DNA from 3 places in the Nostoc sp. ChiVER01 genome. Region 3 is predicted to be linked to each of the others. Evidence: predicted binding sites of a transcription regulator. Region 3 holds the regulator's gene; each other region holds the start of a gene.
The links. The regulator NtcA, encoded in region 3, controls nitrogen genes in cyanobacteria. The targets are predictions, from matches to a motif close to TNTGTANNNNNNNNTACANA.

Region 1 (8,433 bases), on a different contig from region 3:
CTTCTAACTGCCAAACAATGGTCAATCACTTATCCTATGGGCTGCCTTCCACGCCTACTTCGGAACAGTGGCGCTCGGCGGCATCTGAACAAGCTTCAGATGATGCGCCACGTCATCGCGGTAGTGGGCGTAGAGAAGTAACGTAAAAATCCGAAAATATCTATGTTGTGGTTTAAATACTGTAGGGTAATGCCTTTTTTTCAACGGAAACAAAGTGTCAGAAAACACAGTATTGTACTAACATCATTTATACAGCTTTTCTGACAGATATATATACAGTTGACACACGAAAATCTTCAGCGTTCGCTTAGTATTTCAACTGCAAACTTTGTATATATAGTTAGCGTAAATCCTGACGAGCAAAACGCAAATTAAGTTAAGTGCCTCGATTAACAGCATCACCAACTTCTCAAAAGTTATACAACTGTTGCTTATATTCGGTGGGAAACTTTGCGTTTCAATTCTCAACTGTTCTAGAACATAGATGTTACTTAGACTATCAGTTAATCTAAAACACATCTAAATTCAGACATTTTACTTGTTGAGGAAACTAGTCTTAGGCAAATCCACTTTATTCCCAAATAAGTTTTCTCATATATTGAGTAGCTGGCTATCTACAATTAGGAAATAATTGATCTTCTCCTTGGCGTGCTTTGCCCAAGCATAAAATCTTTTGCGCTGCATCTGAGCTTATCTAGAGTATAGATTCGCACAAGTAGTATAGGTTTATTGCACTTGGCAGCGAATCTTACTATTTTTAACTTTTGACTTTTTACTTCCCCAAAGGGGCTGACCTACACTTGCTTCAGGTTCCTTCTTCTCACAGATGGCTCTCGAAGAAATAAATATTAAGAAGGATCTGCTAATTCCTCTCAGTCCACTTAATTATTCTACACCCAAGGGCAGATGCAAAATTTTGCATTTGCCCTTTTTAGATAAAGTTTACTTAAAGAAAATGTTTGAGAAGGTTTTATGCTGGCTTATGAGCAATAAAATACTTACTCATAAAATGGACTTGCGTCTCAATATTCTCAAAGCCTACTCTCTGTAGACGTTCTAGCAAGTTATCAGTGGTGTAATGCCTGTAATAGGGTTCATGGAATGTTTCGTGGAAAGAATCCATTATATGTTCCAACTCAGGTGAATCACTCAACTGAATTGAGTCACAAATAATAAAGACTCCTCCTGGTTTTGTTACCCGGAAGCATTGCTCAATCACTGTCTGACGTGCAGTTGCTGGTAACTCATGGAAAAGAAAAACAGAAGTTACAGCATGAAAATAGTTATCTAGATAAGGTAACTCTTCGGCATTTGCTTGTAAAAGTTGTGGCAATTCTCCCGGAATTTGGGATAGTAGTTCATTTGCTTTACGCAAATAAGCTGGTGACAAATCCGTACCAAACAGGGATGCTTGCGGCAATGCTGCCCGAATCAACTTCAAAGTCCGCCCGGTTCCACAAGCTACATCCAAAATACGGGCTTGCCGTGGTGCAACTGGCTCAACTTTCAGCCCTTGCTTGAGAGGAGCGAGAATCCGCCGCCGCATTGGATCAGCTGCCCCACCAAAAAGAATTTCTACTTGTAAGTCATATAAATTAGCTGACAACTCACTCAAGTAGCCATTGCTTTGGTGATGGAAGTTTTGCACGTAGTAGCTGGGATAACCATCTGTGTCAATTTCGGGCGAAAAATCTTGGTAATTCTGTTGTTGAACCCGCTCCCACATTTGAGGGGAATCTAGCCATAGCAACGGATAGTAGCGGACAAAATCATCCCAAGGGTTGTCAAACAGCAAACTTTCTGGGTATATACCTTTTTGGGCATCTTGCCAGTCTGTTTCCAGCAACTGATTCAATCTCTGTTGAAGTTTGAGTAAAAGCTCATTCGGGATGGGTTTGGTCTTTTGTCCAAGTGTCGGATATACCAGGTTCATCAACCGTGAATTTAATATTTTGTGAGCCAGACCAAAGTAATTTTTGCCCTGCTGAAAGGTTTGATAAGTCAATTTAGTTAAACTCTCAGGCATAAAAATAGCTCAAGTTTTGATACGTTTATGTAAATAATTGTAACGAAAAATTACCTATTGTTGGAAAGGTAAAGGCTCCAAGGTGAGACAAATCTGAAGCTAGATGATTTTAGCTATCAAAGGTAGATTAGGAAAGATTTTTCGAACTTTGGGGAAAAACAGCTGATATTGTCAGCAAAAGTAAATATAAACTTTTATAAAAAGTAGCTTATGTTACAGAATTTTCGTTATTGTAGTTTATAGAGCAACCAAAAATTATATATTCACAAATAGAGAGGACTATGGTTATGTCTATCGCAGATAAATCTCGTGCGTTGATGGTGCGTGAACATCAGCAAGTCAAGAATCGCCAACAATCAATGCTGATGCGGGCTGCACAAGAACTTGGTCTTCCTGAAGAAGCATCCCACTACTGGAACCCGATTCAAGGGAAGGTAGACGCTAATACTCGGATGATTTATGGGCCAAGTCATGCTTCTATGAGCTAAGTTTCAGGAGTTTTAAGGTTGATTTGAGTGAAAGTCTCAACTGACAACTCTGGAAAAAAAGCCACCCTTTACTCTAGGGTGGCTAAACTTATATATTTAGATAGCTACGATACTTAATTAAGCATCGTAATAGAGGTAAAACTCGTAGGGATGAGGACGCAGCTGTAACTGCTTGACTTCGTTACCTAGCTTGTAGTCAATCCAATTTTCGATAAAGTCTTCCGTGAATACGCCTGATTCGGTCAAGAAGGCGTGATCTTTTTCTAGTGCTTGCAACGCCAGTTCTAAAGAACCTGGAGTTGAAGGAACTTTTGCTAGTTCTTCTGGAGAGAGTTCATAGATATTCTTATCTAAGGGTTCACCAGGATGGATTTTGTTCTTGATGCCATCAAGACCAGCACAAAGCATTGCAGCAAATGCTAAGTATGGGTTAGAAGTAGCATCTGGACAACGGAATTCTAAACGTTTGGCTTTAGGGTTAGTGCCAGATAAAGGAATACGGATAGAAGCAGAACGGTTCCCTTGGGAGTAGGCTAAGTTTACTGGTGCTTCATAACCAGGTACTAGGCGCTTGTATGAGTTGGTGCTAGGGTTGGTAATTGCCAACAGCGCTGGTGCGTGTTTGAGAAGACCACCAATGTAGTGCAATGCCATGTCGCTCAAACCAGCATACTTATCACCTGCGAACAGAGGTTGTCCGTCTTTCCAAATGGATTGGTGACAGTGCATTCCCGAACCGTTGTCGCCAAAAATTGGTTTTGGCATGAAGGTGACGGTTTTGCCGTGTTTTTTGGCAACGTTCTTGATGACATATTTGTAAATCATCAACCAGTCAGCCGCTTCGATCAACTTGCCAAAGCGGAAACCTAGTTCGCACTGACCACCAGTAGCTACTTCGTGGTGATGCTTTTCAATAGGTACACCTAATTGTGCCATCGTCAACAGCATCTCTGTACGGATATCTTGAAAAGAATCCGTCGGTGAAACTGGGAAGTAACCTTCTTTGAAGCGTGGTTTGTAACCTAAGTTGGGTTTGTTCTCTGTACCAGCTTTACCGGAATTCCAAGCACCTTCTTCAGAGTCTAAGAAGTAGTAGCCTTCGTTGGCGGTTTGGGCAAACCTAGCATTGTCAAAGATAAAGAACTCAGCTTCAGGGCCAAAGAAAGCTGTGTCACCAACACCAGTGGAAACCAGGTAATCTATTGCTTTTTGGGCAATAACGCGTGGGCAACGATTGTACCATTCACCTGTGCGGGGTTCCTTAATACTACAAACTATACTTAGTGTTGGCACTTCCATGAATGGGTCGATCCAAGCAGTGTTGGGGTCGAGTACCATCGTCATATCCGATTCATTGATCGCTTTCCAACCCCGAATGCTGGAACCGTCAAAAGGTACGCCATCAGTGAATGCAGTCTCATCGATTTGGTTTTGATACAGTGTGAGGTGTTGCCAAGTCCCTACTGTATCGATGAATTTGAGATCAATCAGTTCAATTTTTTCATCTTGAATTTTTTTCAAGACTTCTTGGGGTGTTGTCATTGTTACTCCTTCTCTACCAATTTCCTAAAGTAAACCAGAATCTTACATTGCATCCTAACCCTGCTGATCTCAATCAGGCCGTGACACACCAGAAATATCTTAAATACTAGACATTAGCTGATTTTGTAGTTTGTGTTACAGATATCTAGATTATCAGGTTATATTAACCTTTCAGGGATCATCTGTACAAAACTGGAAAGTTCATCATATAGGGGTCAACTTTGGCATAGAATCCATAGATAGTGGATAAATTGTTTTTGTGCCGAATCTATTTTTAATAGCACAAAAATTTACTGGTGCATAAGTGCAGCCAAATAAATATCAAACCATAAATAGTAATGATTGGGAGAAGAAGGAATGCGCGATGCGGTAACAAGTTTAATTAAGAATTATGACTTAGCTGGTCGGTATTTTGACCGGAATGCGATCGATAGCCTAAAGTCTTACTTTGACAGTGGTACAGCACGAGTACAAGCGGCGGCGGCAATAAATACTAATGCGGCTGCACTTGTCAAGCAAGCTGGTTTAAAGTTATTTGAAGAACTGCCAGAATTGATTCGCCCTGGTGGAAATGCTTATACAACTCGTCGTTATGCAGCTTGTCTGCGGGATATGGACTACTATCTGCGCTATGCTACCTATGCGTTGGTTGCTGGAAACACCAATGTATTAGATGAGCGTGTGCTACAAGGGCTGCGGGAAACTTACAATTCTTTAGGAGTACCTATTGGACCTACAGTTCGTGGTATCCAAATTCTCAAGGATCTGATTAAGGAACAAGTGGCAGCAGCAGGTGTAGTTAATACTACTTTTGTGGATGAACCATTCGATCACATTACACGTGAGTTGAGCGAGATAGATATTTAGATTTTAGGTGGGCAAGGTGTCTACCCCGACATAAACATAAATAGCGATCGCACTTTGGTTCAATGGAGCGATCGCTTTTTTGTGAACTCTAGACGTTGAGAAGGGCTTTATTCAAGATTTTGCCCTTTGCGGGCAAAATCATAACTCTCTAAAATTAATGGCACTAATAAAAGCCCTAAGCTATGGAGAATAAGGGTTATAGCTTTTAATACCATTGATCATTAATTAGATACGTTAGGCGATCGCAGTTGGCTTTTGTTTCGGGTTCTAGGAAAAGGAGTATCAACAAGGAGTATTAAATTAGATGCGTCAGGCATCGCGGTTTGGTGGCTTGCAGATGCAGTGAAAAAATAGTTCAACTTTACTATCAAAGGTGCCCAATTGAATTAGATTTGAGGCATTTAAAAACTACTTTGGGTATGGATGTTTGACGATGTAAAACATCCATACCCAAGTCGGTGTGCCATAGGTCACGCCGTCGTCCCTAAATAGCGAAATATGCAGGTCATCAGCTTCATTTATCGCTTTAAATCTTCTGCCGTGAATTATTTATTTTCTGAACTCATTTTCCACCTTTTTCTATCTTTTTGAATATTTTAGTCATCGTCTTTGCGTCTATCGTTTCCATATCAACTAGCTTCAGCGATTTGACCATTTTCTGCGTCGTGGTTTTATAGTGTTGGAAATGCGGGGTTTTGAGATGTGACTCGTATTCTTCGCGGCTGGCGTAGATTTCTAGAATCCTAACCTCAGTCGGATTTTCTTTTTGATACATCGGGAAAATCGAAATAACACCCGGTTCCAATCTGACTGATGCTTCAGATTCTTCTTTCAGAATGGCTTTATATTCATTGAGATAATTGGAATCTATTTCAATTTCCGAGATACGCACCATTATCTCTTTTTGCTGGGTGGAAGCCGCGCTGCAACTGACAAGCATAATTATCAGAATTAAAGAAATAACTATTTTTTGAAAACAGACGATAACTTTATCCATGTTCTTTGGTTCACGACAATAAAGTTTAAAAATAACAGCAAGCTTTTAACAAAATAGATTACTTGTTGTGCGCTGCCGATCGCTGATGAAGCCTGCCGTGATTTTTCTTACATTCTCTCAGATATTAAAATACTTTCGGCAAACAGTTCGCCGAATGAGTGCTACTGCTTTTTTTGTCTGGCAGCAATAACTTTCGCCAAAGATTTTCTGGCTGTTTCAGCCTGCTGTCGGCTGATGTTTTTTTCGATCAAACCAAAAGCCTCTCTTAACCCGCTTTCCGTCAGCCCGGTATTCATTCCCATTGACAAATGAGATTCTAATTGCGATTCGACACCCGGCATTGCGGCGAGTGCTGAAATAGTGGCTAGTTCGCGCTGCTGATAGTTCAAAATATCGCTGTCGAAAATATCGGCGAACAAATGCTCTTTCAAAAAGCGGTCAATCGTCGGACTAAATTCACCGAAACCTTTGGCAGGCTTGGATTGGGGCTGTCCAGTGAGCGTTTCCAATGTCTTTCTGCCTCGCTCGTATTTGTCGCCGGTATCATTAATCGGCGTTGCCGTTTTTCCCTGTGTATCAGCAATGCCCTTATTTTTTCTTTCTTTCAACGCTGTCATAAATGTGTTGATACCGTTTAAGCTGCGCGGAAAACCGCAGTAGGCATACATTTGAACCAAAACTTCTTTGACTTCATTAACGGTCAACCCGGCATCAAGTCCGCCATTTAAGGCTTTTCGCAGATTTTCCAAATCGCCGTTAGCGGTAAAGGCGGAGATCGTGACAATGCTTTGTTGTCGTGCGTTTAAGGTTTGATCGTTGTTCATTGTTTGTGCCTCCGACACAAATAAAAGGCTAAATATCACAACAGACACCAGTGCTAAGAATACGATGAGCTTTTTCATTGGAACTGCCTCCTTAATGGCGCTGCGTTCTACCAGGCGTAGGCTTTGGGTGCCTCGCCGCCGGGACCGGGCCAAATCTCGTCGAGCCGCCGGAGCGTCTCGTCCGAGAGAGATATTTCCAAAGCCCGCAAGCTCTCGGTTAGTTGTTCCACAGTGCGGGGTCCGACGATCGGAGCCGTGACGGCAGGATTGTGCAACAGCCAGGCCACTGCGACATCGGCGGGTCGCTCACCGAGCTTTTCACAGAGCGCCTCGTAGTCCTCGATCTGCGATCGATGCCGATCGATCTGCTGCTGCATCTTCGGCTCAGCTCGGCGACCTTCGCTTACCTTCTGCAGGACACCTCCCAGTAGCCCTTTGCCGCGCGGACTCCACGGAACCAGACCAATGCCATAGTACTGAAGCGCTGGGATGACCTCTAGTTCAACGGTGCGGGCGGTGAGGTTATAAAGGCTTTGCTCCGACACTAACCCCAGGAAATTGCGCGACGCGGCAATATTCTGCGCGGTGGCGATGTCCCACCCGGCGAAGTTGCTGCTGCCAATGTAGATCACCTTGCCTTGCTGTACCAGGAGTTCCATTGCCTGCCAAATCTCCTCCCAGGGTGTGCGCCGATCAACGTGGTGCATCTGGTAAAGGTCGATGCGATCAGTCTGCAACCGACGCAGGCTGTCTTCGCAGGCCTTTCGGATGTGGTAGGCCGAAAGGTGGCGATCGTTCGGCCCGTTACCCATCGGCTGGTACACTTTAGTCGCCAGGACGATCTGCTCGCGCCGTCCGCCCTGAGACAGCCACCGCCCGATGATCTCCTCGGAGATGCCGTAGCCCTTCTCCATGTCCGGGGACTGGGGACCCCCGTACACATCTGCGGTGTCCATATAGTTGATGCCGACCTCCAGAGCCTCATCCATGATCTTGAAGCTGGTGGTCTCGTCCGTCAGCTCCCCGAAGTTCATAGTGCCCAGACCGAGCCTGCTAACCTGTAGTCCGGTGCGGCCGAGATGCTTGTAATGCATTCTGGTTCTCCTCTTCTCCTAATTTTGTTACCAACAGGCGAGTCTCGTATTTGGAGTGCCAAAGCGTGATGACGCAATCTAGCGGCTTCAGCTTTACTTATCAATCTGGTTTTCAGTGAATTCATCGGCTAGATGTACCTGCAACCTGATCTGCAAAACGGCGACATTTATTTGCCTGTCTACTTTAGATAGGGATGGAAATTCTTTAAGCAATAAGGTTCGCCTAAGAGCTGATTCGTAAAGAAAATCTTAAGGATACCCAAATCGTTACCAGGTCTGAGTTTCAGCGAATAAGTGCTTGATTGGCTCAAATTCCTGAAACCCTTACAAGACAAGTACTTTACTTGAGTTTACAAATTAGCTCTAAAGGTCAATTTGGTTATCAATTGGCAAATCCCTTGCCTAGTCAAATCTGAGTTGTCTGTTTAATAAAATTCTAGACCTGACGATGAGTTGTCTGTTTAATAAAATTCTAGACCTGACGAGAAGCCGAAATCGTTTTTCATTGCTTTAACTTCATTATAGGAATCCTGAAAGGCAAGCAATAAAACAATTGTCTAAGATTATTGTACAATCCTACAAACTTACACCCATT
Region 2 (8,433 bases), on a different contig from region 3:
AGCTGCGAACGTTTTCTACTATTTATAACTTTCTTGTTTTTAGAAGTTGTTTTACATCATAGTTAATGGTAGGATTTTCTAGCGACTCGACAATAATAAATGGTTTAAATTGAGATTGTATGAGGGGTCACACCCCTCATGAATTAGCGAAGGAGGACAAAATTAAAAGTTGCACAAGACGCAAGTACGTATTTAAATACATTCAGTAAATTTAGCTTAAAATCTACTAACTTAGTAGATGACATTAACGAAAAAAAATAGTATAAATACGAATGGCATTATTAAAGCTCAAAGATAAATAAGTTTTTCCCACTACTCAAAAAAATATGGAAATTTGCCGGAAAATGCTTAATTAAGCAGTAGTAAGAAATACAGGCGTTTTAACAGAGAAAGTTTATTGAACTAGGAGTTGAGAAAGTTTCAGAGAACAAAACTACATCTACTAAGAGCTACGCCGAGACTTTTGTCCTACCAATCAGATGAGAAGACAAAAGATAAATTTTTACCTTTCACTTACTAACAAGCTATAAGCACAGTTTCCTCAATTCATCGGAGGAAATCTGGATAGTTAGGACTGATCAGCCAACAAACTTGATTAAAAACTTGATTGTTTTTAATCAAACGTTAGTTCATGAAAAAAATCATCAGGTCAAATGCAGTCGAAACCTCAAGCCAAGGGGACAGTTCAGGAATGAATCTATATAATTTGTATCCTTACTACGAGCTAGCTCTTGCCAAAACTAGTTTACTAGGGGAGTTATCAGCCAAAATTACTAAAATGCTCAATAGCGCCAAGGTAAAGCTTAAACAGCAAAGAAGTTTCAGACTGTATCTTTACCATTCAAAGCTACGAGAGCCAATCAGAGTTTAGGAAAATTATGTACGCGTCTGTTGATTGATAGATTTTTATCCTTCGTCAACATCCAACACTACCAAATTACTGATAATTACCTGAAAGCGATTCAACAGCTACAAAAAGGTTAGTGCAGTTTATAACCCTCAATTGAACACTAACAATCGCAGAAATTGAACTAGTTTACTTCATCCAAAATAACTAAAAACTATGATGAATCAAGACATTGTTGGTATTAGTAGTAACTTAGATACAACAGTCAAAGCTCAACAATTTGACAAAGTAGTTGAAGCAATTATTGCTGGAAAGTACTCCTGGGCATGTGTTTTAATGCTACGGTTTGCTGGGTATAATCCTCTCCATTACATTCCGTACCGTACCTACAATCGCTTGCTTAAAGAAAATTCTCAAACCAATAGAACAAAACAACAGCAAAGTGAAAATCTAAAAATGCTAAAAGATTCAAGACCTGCTTATCTTGAAGTAGTTGGAAAGCAAAAACCAGAAGGCAGCCAAGATATTTCCTTGAAACGCTGTGGAGTAAATTAAAAACAATTTGGAATCCACAGATTCTGCCCAAGAGTTGATTGAGTGTCTGAAAGCCTACTATGCTATTTTAAAATTTTTAGCGTGGTAGGTTTTCTACAGCAGTGATTAATTTAATATTTGTTTGCATAAATGTGCCAAAATGGCAAATATATACTGAAGATATTGGTAAACTAATAACAACTAAAACTTAAACCAAAACAGAGGTGATTGGCGGCAAACAGGTTAATTTTAATAAATAAAATCAATGATTAGTTCTGACTATGAAATCAATCAAATTTATTACAAAAGTAGTCAGCATTTCATGGAGTGAATAACTCCTATACCAAGACCAACGATACAACCGTTGCTACTGGTGGTTCTTTTTCTGAGGAAGTCTCAGCAAAGAGAATTTGGGGAGGTGGATTCCCCCAATCCAAATTTTACACAGCTTTCATCGACTGCAGACGATGAGAGTAATGCTAATAAAACTTTCTATCCTGTGGTTGGTGTTGCTTTAGTTAAATAAAGCAAACGCTTAACACCAATAACAGGAACGGAAACAGAAAAGTTACGGTGAAATTATTGTCGTAGTTGGTAAAACTAGTAGGTCTATACGCTTCTCTTTCGACTATTGTAATCCTAGTCCTCCCAACCTGGATTATCTCTAGTTTCTAAATTTTCAATTTATATAACAACTACTGGAAGTTCAAAACTTGAATAGCTTCCAGTTTTTTATGTCTAAATAAAAATAGGGCGAGCAATTTGCCCACCCTATTTTTTGTAGAGAATGGTTAATCCAGAAATAAATTAAACCTTGGCTAATTCTGGGGTAGGACGCTTGCTGTTGCGAATTGATGTAATAGCCTCAGCATAGTCCTTAGCGTTAAATACAGCTGAACCGGCGACAATTGCATTAGCTCCCGCTTCTAAAACTTGCCAGGTATTATTTGCCTTGAGTCCTCCATCCACTTCAATCCAAGGGTCAAGACCGCGTTCATCACACATTTGACGCAGCTTGCGGATTTTGGGTAATACACCAGGGATAAAGCTTTGACCACCAAAACCAGGGTTGACGCTCATAATCAGTACTAAATCACACAAATCTAGAACGTATTCAATTAGCTCTAGAGGACTACCAGGATTAAGTACAACTCCAGCTTTCTTACCAAGCTCTTTAATTTGCCCTAAGGTGCGGTGTAGGTGAGGTGAAGCATTATGTTCGCAGTGTACAGAGATAATATCGGCACCTGCTTTAGCAAATCCTTCTACATATTTTTCTGGCTCCACAATCATTAAGTGGACATCCAAGGTCTTAGTTGTAACCGGACGAATCGCCTCCACAATCAGAGGGCCTATCGTAATATTAGGTACAAAACGACCGTCCATGACATCAACATGAATCCAATCGGCTCCAGCCGCGTCTACGGCCCGAATTTCATCACCCAGACGACTAAAATCGGCTGATAGGATAGATGGAGAAATGACAATGGGTTTTTGAGATAGGTTTTGAGTCATGGCTGGTGGGTTTTTAAGCGTCCTCGTCTGTAAGCATTGTAACAAAACATTGAGCAAGACTCATAATTTTGTTCCCGGATTTTTTGGGAGTAGGGAATGGGGAGTGGAGAGTGGGGAAGATGAGGGAGATGAGAGAGAATAATAACTCCTAACTCCTGTACAGATGAGATTAATCGCGTCTCTACTAATGACAAATGACTAATAACAAATGACTAAAAAACTAACCTGGATAATTTGGGGATTAAGTGCTTCTTGTCTGAGTGCGCCGGTAATCGCTTCGGTTTTAGAATCTGCTCTAGGAACTAATGGCATTGACGCTCTGAGGCTACACCAAGCTCCTTATAATTTAATCGGTCGCAAGATTGCTATTGGTCAGGTGGAAATTGGCCGGCCTGGAATGTTTGGGTGGGATAAGGCGGTGTCTAAAAATCGCGCCATTTCTTTAGCGGGAGTGTTCTTACGCAATGGGCCAGCTAAATCAAATAGTGGTATTGACCCCCACGCTTACAATGTCGCTGGGATGATGGTGAGCCAAGACAAAGCTTTGCCGGGAGTTGCTCCGGGAGCGCGACTGTATTCGTCTGCGGTGGGTTCCACTAAAAGTATGGGTCAGCCAGAAGAGTGCTTGTCAGCCCAGCATATAGCCCTACAAAATGGTGGCGATGTGCGGGCGATTAACTTTAGCTTTGGTGAACCTTTGAGCCGCGATCCTAGACCAGAGGCTACTTTAGACGGCAATGCTTTACTAACTTTATGTGTTGACTGGTCTAGTCGCGTTCATGATGTTTTATATGCGATCGCAGGCAATCAAGGTAAGGGGGGTATTCCTATTCCTACAGATAATTTTAACGGAATAAACGTGGCTTTTTCATCTCGCCGAGGAGGAGTTTTTAACAAAGTAGATGTGGCTAATCTAGCGGGTGCTAACCAAGGAGTGAGCGGAAGGCTAGCTGGAAAGGAATTTAATCTTGATGACCGTATTGCTATCAGTTTAGTTGCTCCTGGGAATAATATTCCTTTGCTCAATCCAGATGGCAAAGCGAACAAGGTTACAGGTACTAGTTTTGCAGCGCCTCAAGTTACGGCTAGTGTTGCTCTATTGCAAGAATTTGGTGACAGACAGATACGGACAAAACAACCACATTGGAGCATTGATGCTCGCCATCATCAAGTAATGAAGGCTGTATTACTGAATTCAGCAGATAAAATCCAAGATAGAGGTGATGGTTTACTGTTAGGAATGAGCCGGACACTAATTGATAAAAAAAATCAAAACTGGCTAGATTCTGATGCTTATAAAGATCCAAAAATTCCCTTAGATGCCCAAATGGGAGCGGGTCATTTAAATGTATTTCGCGCTTATCAGCAATTTAGTAGTGGTCAATGGCAGCCATCAACAACTGTACCTGCCATTGGTTGGGATTATCGTACAGTAAATGCTGGAACCTCTGTTGACTATATATTAGCAAAACCGTTAAAGCAGGGGAGTTTTGTTGCTGTTACTCTGAGTTGGGATCGATTGGTAGAACTCAACGATAAAAATAAAAACCAGCAATATGATGTAGGCGAAAATTTCCGCGATCGCGGTTTGAATAATCTAGATTTATACTTAGTAAAAGCTAATGCTCAAAATTCAGATGCTGGTGCTGTTTGCTCCTCAATCAGCCAAATTGATAGTGTAGAACACATTTTCTGCCCTGTTGCTGCTGCTGGCAATTACAAAATCCGCGTCCAGTTTCGTCAAAAGTTAAATGAAGCGATTCAACCCTATGGTTTAGCTTGGTGGAGTGTACCGATCAATTGAAATAGTGTGCCACAACTTTTATCTGTGTCAACTTACAGCGTTTTTCATTCATTTAAATAACACTCCCTTGTAGGGTAGCACAGCCGTGTGTCCCTACAAAAGTTTTGGTATTTCGTGTACTAAAAAGCGTGATTTTATCTTTAAAAACCAATAGCGATGGTTATTTTGTGATTAAGTAGTCTACAATACTTTTATAGATAAATAGGAAAACTCCTAAAAATCAAGATTTTTATAATTCGTCTACATCACCCCTTCAATTAGGATTTAGCCACTCTAATAAGTTGTGTTTAATTCCTCTGAGCTAATAACTTGCTGTTACAGTTTCTGTAACAGTGCCATTTTTCTATTGGAGCAAATGCAATAGTTAATCATTGACACAGTATCTGCGTCACCCATGATCACAGTTCGGGAATCTTTCGCAAGTGAGGTGGTAAAATGAATCCGCAGAAATATAGTAGTATGAGAGAAAATTTCATGCAAAGACGTTACGGTGTTAGCCTGGGCAGACGCTATGCTATGGCAGCTGCAAGTGTTGTTTTATGCAGTGTATTAGGGTATTCTCAAGTCGATAGTAATAAAAGTGTCCTTGCCCAATCTGGTTTACCTCAACCAGAAACTCCATTGCAAAAAAAAACACTCAAGACTGATACTAAACTTGTTGAGTCTAGCAATAGGTTTGGCTTCAAACTATTTTCAGAAGTTCTGAAAAAGGATCGAGATCAGAAGAATGTTTTTATCTCACCTTCGAGTGTTGCGATCGCTTTAGCTATGACCTACAACGGCGCTAGCGGCACGACTCAACTAGCGATCGCAAAAACTCTGGAATTACAAGGGCTAAATCTAGCAGAAATCAACTCTTCTTACGCGGCGGCATTAAAGCAGCTTTTAGACAATTCTGACCCGAAAGTGCAACTGAATATTGCTAACTCACTTTGGGCAAACAAAAATTTTAGCTTTCAGCCAGACTTTCTCCAAAGAATACAGTATTTCTATAAAGCTAAGGTCAGCAATTTAAATTTTCAAGATCCAGCCGCACCTAATATTATCAATAACTGGGTAAAAGATAACACTAATGGCAAAATCGATAAAATAATTGAAAAAATTGAACCAAGTCAGGTGTTGTTTTTAATTAATGCCATATATTTTAAAGGAAAATGGAGCCAAGAATTTGATAAAAGTCAAACTGCTCAATACCCTTTTTATACCACACCTGGCAAGCCAAAACAACACCCGATGATGTCACAAGATGGTGACTATAGATATTATGAAAGCAAACAGTTTCAAGCGGTAAGTTTACCTTATGGCAAAGATGGTAAATTCAGCTTTTATATTTTCCTGCCGAAACAAAACTCTAACCTGAAAGCTTTTTATCAAAACTTGAATGTTGAGAACTGGGATAAATGGATGACTCAGTTCAGCAAACAAAAAGGGTTTATTCGCTTACCCCGGTTTAAAAGTGAGTATGATGTTACTCTTAATGATGCCTTAAAAGCTTTAGGCATGGAGGAGGCTTTCAGCAACAAAGCCAATTTTTCAGGCATGGGTAAAAATTTTGCCATTAGTGAAGTTAAGCATAAAACTTTTGTCGAAGTGAACGAAGAAGGCACTGAAGCGGCTGCGGCTACTTCAGTAGGAATAGTCGCAACAGCTTTCAGAGAAGAACCAGAACCATTCCGAATGATTGTTGATCGTCCTTTCTTCTGTGCCATTAGGGATAATCAGACGGGAAGGGTTTTGTTTACGGGTTCCATCATTGACCCACAATGAGGAAGCATGAAGAAAAGTACAAACTAAGCCAAATTGTAGGTAAAAAGTTAGAAACATTCTTTTCGAGATTCACCGAACAAGAAAAGATACGTCATTACTCAAACCTCTTCCCTTCTCTACGAGATGCTGTGCGCGAACATGGCAGAGGTTTTCTCCTGCCTCCTTCTCTTTGATAGGTTTCAAGGAATCTTGGTGTCAACTATTCAAAAAATGAAGTATCAATCCCTTCTGACTTCTGCCTCCTTAAGGTAATGTTGCTTCAGAAATACTCAATGTGTTTTTAGCGTCAGCTTTCGAGGACTGGTTTGCTGCAATAGGTGCAGTTATCTCGCCTGTGGTGCTGTCGTCTGTCTCGCTACTTAGGTTTCCAAGACGCAGGGCATTCAAAGTAGTCTTAATCACAACAGCTGTGGGTACTGCCACAATTACACCCAAAAGTCCGCCAATTCTTGCCCCTGTCAAGACTGAAATTAAAATCCACACTGGATTTAAACCAGTAAAGCTGCCTAAAATTCGGGGGGCAATTAAGTTTTCGAGAATTTGCTGTACAATTACTGCTGCTATCAAGACTCTCACACCCATTGAAAAATCTTGCAGCGCTACCAATAGTGTAGTCAGGGCGATACCTACAGAACCGCCAAAGGGGACAAGAGCCATCAAACCAATAGTTAGGCCAAATAGTAGACCAAATGGCACTTTCAGCCACAAAAATGTAGGAATCAGGGCTGATGCCATACAGGTAGATAAAATTAGCTGGGTGATAAAGAAATTTTGAAAGCTCAGGCGGACTGTTTTGGAAAAAGGATCACGAAATTTAGAGGGTAACCATTCTACTAAACTTTCCCAGAGTTCACCCCCATGCTGTAAGAGGTAGAAAGTCAAAACCATCGTCAAGAGAATATCTAGCAGGCTAGTGACTGTAACAACTGCCAGATTTAAAACTTGTCCAGCGATCGCTTGCAATTGTCCCTTGACGCGATCGTTGATTTGCACTACCAGAGCATCGAGGTTAATCGGTAAACCATAAGTCTCAGCTTTTTCGTTTAATATCATTAACTGAGAGCGTCCAGAGTCGATCAACTCTGGTAAACGAGCCACCAGTTGTTGAGCTTGGGTAAGAGCCAAAGGAAAAAGTGTCACACCCAAGGCTAATAAAATCGATAAAGCCAAGAGAAATACTAAAATAGCGACTTGCTCTCGCCTAGCACCATGATGCTCCATCCAGCTCACGGGGTAGTTGAGCAGAAATGCTAGCACTGAGGCTCCAACTAAAATGACTATGAGAGAATGGAAATAATTAAAAAATACCGAAAGTGCCCAACCATTAAGAACTAGTAGCGGTAGGAATAACGCGATCGCGCCGATTCGCGCTATTGGTGTGAATGTTTGCCACCAGTCGAGTAGCTTGCGTGTCTGCATTTTAAGCTGATTGCTGGATAGAACTAAATAAAATCTTTCTTTACAGATTATTATCTCTAACTATATGAGTCTTATTCATCCTTCTAGTTTAGGAGTTAGACTAACCCAAATGGAAAATTTTGAACCGAAAGAGAGTGGAAAGTGGGGAGTGGGGGAAGCAGGGGAAGCAGGGGAAGCAGGGGAAGCAGGGGGAGAAGAACTATTAATTATTGCCCAATACCCAATGCCCAAAACACAGTTGCTTTTACATTTGATTCCAATCATCGGCTTTTTTCCGTCCTTGTGGACTCTCTATCGGGGCCAAGGGAGTCGGGAACAACTTGCTATTAGTCGTCTGTCTATTACTTTGGCGCTTACTTGGCTGTTGGGATATCTATTATTAGCTACCGGAGCAGCAACTTCAGATTTTTTTTCGCTACGTCTTCTTATCCTCAATAGCTTTCTGACATCAGGTTACTTTTTAGTAAGTGTCTGGTTGATTTTGCGCCTGATGCAGGGCAAATCTGGGCGTTTACCAGGGTTTTCTACCTTAGCTGAACGAGTACTA
Region 3 (8,433 bases):
TCAGGTACTTCAAATACATTTACACGGATGCGATCGCCGCCTCCTAATGAATAATTAGTATCTAATTGTGTTGGTGTTGTTGGCGTTGGTGTTGTTGATGGTAATGGTTGTCCCTGAGCTAAACTGGCAAATGGCACGACGGCATTGACAGCAGTTAACAAAGCCACACCCACAACTGGCTGAGTTAGGAATTTAAACAAACTTGTATTAAGCATATTTACCTGAGACTCTGAAACTACAATCAATAATGTACTGTCTAAACATTTTTATTTGAACTATACCTAAGTATTCAAGTTCCCCGACACTCTTATTTTCCTCGAAAAGTGTCATTTTCCGGAGGAAATTTGTTTATTGAATTTGAATTTTTAGTGAAGCTAATTTAAAGTTAAGCCAACTTGAATATAGGAATTATAAAAAAATATTAGGGATTTATGCAAATCACCCCAGTTTCTACAATAAATTATCTGTTAATTAACAAGGCAGTGACGAATAAAATTTTCTTGTGAAAGTCAATTTTATGATATTTAAACTATGAACTCAAAAAGGCATAAAGTTTACTTTTGCTCTTCAAATTAACCCAAAATTTTCTATTTGGCAATAAGTTAGGAACACTAACTCAGTAAGTCATTTTTTCTTCGGATTTGTTGAATAAAAAACTCTTCTAGGGAGTAACGCGACAAATTCATGGCAATAATTTTACCCTCCATAAGACGAAGACTGGCGAGAAAATCATAATAATCGTCTTGTAGTGTACCTTGCCAGGAACCATCAGGTTCAAATCTGAGAGTGGGTATCCATTTTTGAAGAATTTCCCAGTCACCACCTTGACCTTTGACATGATATGTGTTATTTCCGCCTAAGAGTTCATTAAGGGAACCAGAGCAAATTAATTCACCTTGAGCGAGGATGGCAATGCGATCGCAAATCTGTTCTACTTCACTAAGAACGTGACTGTTAAAAAAAATCGTCTTTCCAGCAGCTTTTAGCGCCAGGATAATTTCTCGCATTTGGTAGCGTCCTACAGGATCAAGACCAGACATCGGTTCATCCAAAAAAACCAAATCTGGCTCGTTAATTAGCGCTTGTGCCATACCAACACGCTGTAGCATTCCTTTAGAATAGCGACGCAGCAACTTTTTGCGGGCATCGGCTTGGGATAAACCCACTAATTCCAGCAGTTGAGGAATACGTTTGCGTTGGACACTTTGGGGAATTTGGAATAGCCCGGCAGCTAGCTGCAAAAATTCCCAGCCAGTGAGATAGTCATACAAATAGGGATTTTCCGGCAGATAACCGATATGTTGCTTGATAGTGCGATCGCCTATTGGCTTACCCAACAATAATCCCCGTCCAGAGCTAGGGCGAATAATCCCCAGCAACAATTTTAAAAGGGTGGTTTTACCAGCACCGTTTGGCCCCAGCAACCCAAAGGTTTCACCTTTATAAACTGTTAAAGAACAGTTTTTGAGAGATACGACTTTTTGATTTAGCCAAAAACCAGTGCGATAAACTTTTCGCAACTCAGAAGTCAGGACTACTGGCGGAGTATCCGTCGTATTAAGTTGAGAATCAGGGTCATCTGCAACAGACTTCATCTCAGTTCAATTACTAATTACCAGCTTGGCACTAATTACAAGTTACCCAATAGGCTGATAATAACCATCACTAACCTGTGTGTCAATTGTCGTAAATAGAGTAGCTGAGTCAACACTAAAAATATTAGTCCTAGCAAATAATTCTGGTTAGCTTTACAAAACGCCTTTAGAACTGGGAATTAGACCAGCACGACGAGGGTCAATTTCCACCGCCAGCCGGGTTGCTCTTGCAAACGCCTTAAATGTCGCTTCAATAATGTGATGAGAATTAATGCCATCCAGTTGCCGAATGTGCAGTGTCATTTGGCTATGGTTCACCAGTGCCACGAAAAATTCGCGCACGAGTTGAGTATCATAGGTTCCTACACGCTGGGTAGGAATTTGTAAGCCGTAACTGAGGTGAGGGCGTCCAGAAAAGTCTAGGGCTACCTGAACTAAAGCTTCATCCAGTGGCGCAAGAAAATTACCAAAGCGGACAATGCCTTTTCTGTCTCCTAGTGCTTGGTTAAAGGCTTGGCCCAAGGTAATACCTACATCTTCGTTGGTGTGATGGTCATCAATTTCCCAGTCTCCCTTGGCTTGAACATCTATATCAATCAGCCCGTGGGAAGCAATTTGATGCAACATGTGATCTAAAAACGGAACACCTGTTGCTGCTGTGCAAGTTCCTCTACCATCCAGATTGATGGTAACTTGCACATTAGTTTCGCCAGTGGTGCGGTGAACAGTGGCAATCCGAGGGGTTTTAGTTGACTGGTCGTAGTTTGAATTAACTTGGCGATTGGTTGTTTGCATAGGAATGGGGAGTGGGGAATGGGGAGTGGGGAATGGGCAAGAATAATTCTTCGCTTACTCCCCCTACTCTCCACTCCCCAAATTATCTTACATTCCCATAATTTCATATCCTGCATCTACATATAGAATTTGTCCGGTAATGCCGCTAGACAAATCACTACATAAGAAAGCGGCAGCGTTACCCACTTCTAGCTGAGTGACGGTGCGTCGTAGGGGAGCTACTTCTTCTACATGATGAATCATATCCAAAATCCCACCCACTGCTGAAGATGCCAAGGTGCGGATGGGGCCTGCGGAAATGGCATTGACGCGGATATTTTGTGGCCCTAGTTCGGCGGCTAGGTAACGCACACTCATTTCTAAGCCAGCTTTGGCAACTCCCATGACATTATAGTTAGGGATTGCCCTAACACCGCCTAAATATGTGAGGGTAACGATACTACCTCCTTCTGTCATCAAAGGTTTAGCTGCACCAGTTAACTGCACTAATGAGTAGGTACTAATTTCTAAGGCGGTGTTGAAGCCAGAACGAGAGGTTTGACTAAAATTTCCAGTCAAATCATCTTTGCTGGCAAAGGCAAGACAATGGATGAGGATATCTAGCTTTCCCCACTTTTCACGGATTGTCTCAAAGGTAGATTGAATCTGTTCCTCATTTTGGACATTACAGGGAAGAAATAAGCTGGGGTTGAGGGGTTCTACCAATTCCGCAACTTTTTTCTCCATCTTGCCGCGTTCATCGGGTAGGTAAGTAATACCCAGGTTTGCTCCGGCGAGGTGCAACTGTTGGGCGATACCCCAGGCGATCGAGCGGTTATTGGCAATACCTGTAACAAGAGCATTTTTTCCAGTCAGATTTAGCATATAAATTGTTAATGCGATCGATCATCTAGGAGCATACTAGAATCTGAGGCACGTTTTGTCTTTGTTTTATACAGGCTTTGCAAAAATGAATATTGGTAAGAGTGTTTGCTATGACAAAAATCTTGATTTTTCCTAAAGATATTTCCAAAATAACTTTATTTGTTCTTTAAAAAACCCTTTTTAATACTGCTATTGGAAGTACTTATCAACAATTTGTAGCTGAAAGGATCACCAATTATGTATCATTATAAACAAAGAGTTATGAAGAGATTAGTTTGAGTATAGGAAAGTACAGAAAGGTTGACGGTGCTTTATTCATTTTTCGGGTGTATTCTTAGGTAATCAGTTTTTGTTTTTCCGGCATTGGGTAGGGGAAGGGAGATGATCGTGACACAAGATAAAGCCCTAGCAAATGTATTTCGTCAGATGGCGACCGGGGCGTTTCCGCCAGTTGTGGAAACGTTTGAACGCAATAAAACGATCTTTTTTCCTGGCGATCCTGCCGAACGAGTTTATTTTCTTTTGAAAGGTGCTGTTAAACTTTCTAGGGTGTATGAGGCAGGAGAGGAAATAACGGTAGCGTTGCTGCGGGAAAATAGTGTTTTTGGTGTATTGTCATTGCTGACGGGAAATAAGTCAGATCGGTTTTACCATGCGGTTGCATTTACGCCTGCGGAATTACTGTCAGCACCAATTGAACAAGTAGAGCAAGCACTCAAGGAAAATCCAGAATTATCAATGTTAATGCTGCGAGGTCTGTCTTCGCGCATTTTACAAACAGAGATGATGATTGAAACTCTCGCTCACCGAGATATGGGTTCTAGGTTGGTGAGTTTTTTGCTAATTCTTTGTCGAGATTTTGGAGTTCCTTGTGCAGATGGGATCACAATTGATCTGAAGTTATCTCATCAAGCGATCGCAGAAGCAATTGGTTCAACTCGTGTTACTGTTACTAGGCTACTAGGGGATTTGCGTGAGAAAAAGATGATTTCTATCCACAAAAAGAAAATTACTGTGCACAAACCTGTTACCTTAAGTAGGCAATTCACATAAAATCAATTGGAGAAAGGGGAATCGGCGCGTGTTTTATTTTGAAAAATGACACTAATAGCTAGAGGTAAATCTAAAATTGAGTAATTTCAGCTATTGCCAATTTCCACTTCTTTCCAGACAATGCTTAAAAGTAGTAGGCTGTATCTGGAAGGATTTCGGTAGCTAAAGATGACCACCGGATACATCCTCATCGCAGCAATTTTAATTCTGGGAGGCGTAATTGCAACCGTGGGCGATCGCATCGGCACACGAGTTGGCAAAGCCCGCCTCTCACTTTTTAACCTTCGTCCAAAAAATACTGCTGTACTAGTAACTATTTTTACGGGCGGTTTGATTTCTGCATCAACATTAGGGATTTTATTCGCTGCCGACGAAGGCTTGCGAAAGGGAGTCTTTGAATTAGAAGATATTCAAACAGACCTCAGACAGAAGCGGGAACAGCTAAAAACCGCAGAAACTCAAAAAAGTCAGGTAGAGAGTGAGCTAAACCAAGCAAGAATTGCCCAAACAAAAGCACAACAAGACTTGCAGGTAATTAATCAATATTTGCAGGCGGCGAATGCCAAACAACGCCAAACACAAGCTCAGTTGAACCGCACTATTAGTCAACAAGCTCAAACTCAAACTCAACTCCAACGCACTCAAAGTCAGCTAGAACAAGTTGTACCTCAATACCAAAAAGCTATAGCTGAATTGCAAAGCGTTTACAATCAGAGAAAGGAGCTACAAGCGGCAGTTGAACTACTGAAGACAGAACGTCAACGACTGTATGCTGAAGCTAAAAAAGCTATTGACGAAGCCAAAACAGCTATTGAAAAACGCGATCGCGAACTTGCTAATCGCCAAGAAGGTATAGAAGTACGCGATCAAAAAATTTCCCAACTCGATCAATTGATTCAAAAGCGTAACGTAGAAGTAGCAGCGCGAGAGCAAGTAATTGCCACACGGGAATCACGCCTCAAAGACTTGGAAGCACAACAGGAGCAACTAGAAATGGAAGTTGCCAGGTTAGAAAAATATTATCAGTCCTACCGCGATCTGCGTCTAGGTAAGCTAGCCTTAGTTCGTAGTCAAGTTCTGGCTGCTGCTGTAGTTCGTGTTACCCAACCTGCTGCTGCTCGTCAGGCAGTGATACAACTTTTACAAGAAGCCAATCGCAACGCCAACCTCAGATTAAGTGAGCCTGGGGCGAATCCTGCAAATGTAGAGCTACTGCGCGTGACTCAGGATAGGATTGACCAGTTGAGCAAGCAGATTGCCGATGGTCAAGAATATGTGGTGCGAATTTTCTCGGCTGGTAATTACGTTAGAGGAGAAAAGCAGATAGAATTTTTCGCCGATATAGCCCGTAATCAACTGGTTTTTTCGGGAGGCGCAGTGCTAGCCACAACGACTGCTGATTCTAAAACCATGACATCCTATCAGTTACAGCAGCGACTGGAAATATTGATTTCTGCTTCCCAATTTCGGGCCCGTAATGCCGGAATTGTCGAAGATGTACAAGTAGAGGGGACTTTCTTACGCTTTGTTAGCCAATTAAGACAATACAATCAACCATTAGAGATTAAAGCGATCGCAGCAGAGGACACTTATACAGCCGGGCCATTGAGAGTAAAATTAGTGGCAATAGTCAACGGACAAATTATTTTTACTACTTAAAACATTATTTGCACACTCTTATTAGTAAGATTTAAACATATCCAACAGCAGTCAAAATAGTTGCTGTGATTGAATTTATTGATTTCTAATTCTTAATTTTTAATTTTAATTTATTATGACTTTCCCGGAATTTTCACCAACGCAACCAGTCATATTGGGATTTGATCCAGGTCGAGATAAGTGTGGTTTAGCGGTGATGGGACTGGATCGACAATTGTATTATCATCAGGTCGTCTTAGCAAAAGAGGCGATCGCTAGTATTGAGACACTGCGTCAAAAGTTTCCGATCTCTTTGATGGTGATGGGCGACCAAACTACAGCCAAGGAGTGGAGACAGAAACTATATCAGGAATTGACAGAACCGTTGAGTATTATTTTAGTCGATGAGCGCTACACAACCTTAGAAGCACGCGATCGCTATTGGCAAATGTTCCCGCCCCAAGGGTTAATAAAACTATTGCCACAGGGTCTACGACAGCCACCAAGACCGATAGATGACATTGTTGCCATCCTCTTAATCGAAAGATACTTAAATCGTCTCACTGAATCAACAGTCAGCCAATTTTAGATTTTGGGTCGCACCTCTGGTGCGCTTCCAGCGCAAGTTGGATTTTGGATTCAAGCAAAAATCTAAAATCTAAAATCCAAAATTGAATGGCTTCTAACTTTTAAAGTTCCGCCCGAATAGTAAAAGCATAATCTCCTCCAGGCTCTAGCTGATAATCTTGTTGCTCTAAAAATCGACCGAGGGGTTCTTTGATTAAGGCGCGGCCTTGGGAAGGCTTGACGGCAAGTTCTCCCCGGCGAAAATGCCACTGAAAATGCCACTCAAACTCACCAGCATTCACTTCGCCTTCAAGGAAGCCGTGTTGCCAGGATTGGCGAGTAATTCTGACATGGGCAATGGTTTCTGGCAGACGTTTTGCACTCACAATGCTTTATGTCAAGTGTGAAATAACAGCCGCTTATATAGGCTGGCTACTTATTCTATTTACCAAACATAGCTTAATTACACAAACTGACAAAGTAGGTATTTGTAGTTGACTAGGTTGTGTTATGAGCAAAACGATTCCAGTATCCTGAAGTCGCGGCTATAGCAATCCTATTTTATTTGTGAAAATCTAGGGGCTTCAGATCCCCGACTTCTTCGAGAAGTCGGGGATCTTGTTGTTCACGAATGATTTAGGACTACTATATAACGCAACAAGGTTTTAAAGCATTGTGTGAATAAAATTTGCTATTATACAAGCGTTTGCGTAGCGTCCCGCAGAGAAGTCTACCTTCGTGGAAAGCGTGCAAAATGAAGGGCTTGCTAACCCACGGAGGTGGGTTTTGCCTGTGTAGCCGCGAATTATATTCGCTAGGACGAGTCATAAATTAGACTTTACAAATATTCTTTAAGGGCTTGCTTAGTAAGCGGCTATCTCAGCACCAGCATCAATGATAGGTGTCTTACCAGTGTTATCGTGGTTACAGACAAGAAGCATTGTGGTTGGCTCATTTAAGTTAGCGACTGTAACCCCACTGATTGTAGATGCCAGAGATGCACCCTGTTGTGTTCCAACGACGGCTACGTGTTCAGAAAGAATCTGACCTGTTTCTCTGGCGCGGACATAGCATCGCACGGTGTCATTCGCTCCAAAGTTTATAGCTGTCGCGGAATAATTAACTATCCACTTACCACGAGGAAGAAGAATTTCCGCTAGCCTGAGTTCCTGACCCTGAGTAATAGGCAATGAAAGACTCTGTGTTGTCTTGCCAAAGTATGCTGCGTTGATTGCTGTTGCAGGCAGTGTTAAACTGACTACCGATCCAACAATAGCTAACAAGGAACTACTTAATGCTAATGGTTTCATACTTTAATGAATTGTTGGTTAATTACATCAAGTCAATAACCTTTATCAACATTGCAATATAGTGATAGTAGCTACTTCATATATAATTTATTTGCAAATCTACATAATTAGGGGCATTGAAACGATTGTGCAAAACTCCCCTATTTTGTTTGAAAACTTTACTTAATCGCCTAACGGCTGCAAAGCTTAATTGACTATTAAAAGAGCGCATATATCCAGCCCAGATCACTCGAAGGTATCATCAGGGGCAATGTCTATTGCAAGCCGCAGATCTCCGACTTCTTTGAGAAGTCGGGGATCTTTTTTGTTGCTGTATAACCTGCACGGATTTAATGTCGGAAAGTTTGGGTCAGCAAGTTACCCTGGGGGTAATTTCGGTTAAAATTTTAGGAATGAGAGTATCCTAGAAACTGCATATCTAACGTTTTTTTCATCAGTATATTGGGGATTAATTGGAATTACCTCACCAAATTTCAGCACAATTACCGCCCGGTAAAGCTTAGAGTATTTATATTGCTGTTCTTGGATATCAAAACGCAAAATATTTTCTAGTGGATGTTCAATAATTTGCTTACCACGCAAACTTTTACGTTCAATAAATACCTTATCGA

Region 1: glnA (type I glutamate--ammonia ligase) is a predicted target of NtcA. The motif match lies at 4,179-4,198, and genes of this name have one in related genera.
Region 2: rpe (ribulose-phosphate 3-epimerase) is a predicted target of NtcA. The motif match lies at 2,923-2,942, and genes of this name have one in related genera.

What each region holds. Positions count from the first base shown of each region.
Region 1 is NZ_JAVRBS010000003.1:154,042-162,474, reverse strand. Features, by position in the region: gene patX (heterocyst-inhibiting protein PatX) at 1-146, shown strand, start outside; gene RMY00_RS05305 (class I SAM-dependent methyltransferase) at 971-2,026, opposite strand; gene RMY00_RS05300 (hypothetical protein) at 2,314-2,514, shown strand; gene glnA (type I glutamate--ammonia ligase) at 2,632-4,056, opposite strand; gene apcB (allophycocyanin subunit beta) at 4,414-4,923, shown strand; gene RMY00_RS05285 (putative quinol monooxygenase) at 5,486-5,920, opposite strand; gene RMY00_RS05280 (carboxymuconolactone decarboxylase family protein) at 6,082-6,822, opposite strand; gene RMY00_RS05275 (aldo/keto reductase) at 6,852-7,838, opposite strand.
Region 2 is NZ_JAVRBS010000019.1:131,225-139,657, reverse strand. Features, by position in the region: gene RMY00_RS23370 (HetP family heterocyst commitment protein) at 1,067-1,402, shown strand; gene rpe (ribulose-phosphate 3-epimerase) at 2,189-2,896, opposite strand; gene RMY00_RS23360 (S8 family serine peptidase) at 3,105-4,700, shown strand; gene RMY00_RS23355 (serpin family protein) at 5,136-6,467, shown strand; gene RMY00_RS23350 (AI-2E family transporter) at 6,711-7,886, opposite strand; gene RMY00_RS23345 (hypothetical protein) at 8,110-8,433, shown strand, end outside.
Region 3 is NZ_JAVRBS010000004.1:241,765-250,197, forward strand. Features, by position in the region: gene RMY00_RS07805 (SLBB domain-containing protein) at 1-215, opposite strand, end outside; gene RMY00_RS07810 (ABC transporter ATP-binding protein) at 612-1,595, opposite strand; gene hisB (imidazoleglycerol-phosphate dehydratase HisB) at 1,749-2,390, opposite strand; gene fabI (enoyl-ACP reductase FabI) at 2,478-3,254, opposite strand; gene ntcA (global nitrogen regulator NtcA) at 3,636-4,307, shown strand; gene RMY00_RS07830 (DUF3084 domain-containing protein) at 4,476-5,966, shown strand; gene RMY00_RS07835 (pre-16S rRNA-processing nuclease YqgF) at 6,082-6,534, shown strand; gene RMY00_RS07840 (DUF3146 family protein) at 6,635-6,898, opposite strand; gene RMY00_RS07845 (hypothetical protein) at 7,376-7,822, opposite strand; gene RMY00_RS07850 (hypothetical protein) at 8,201-8,433, opposite strand, start outside.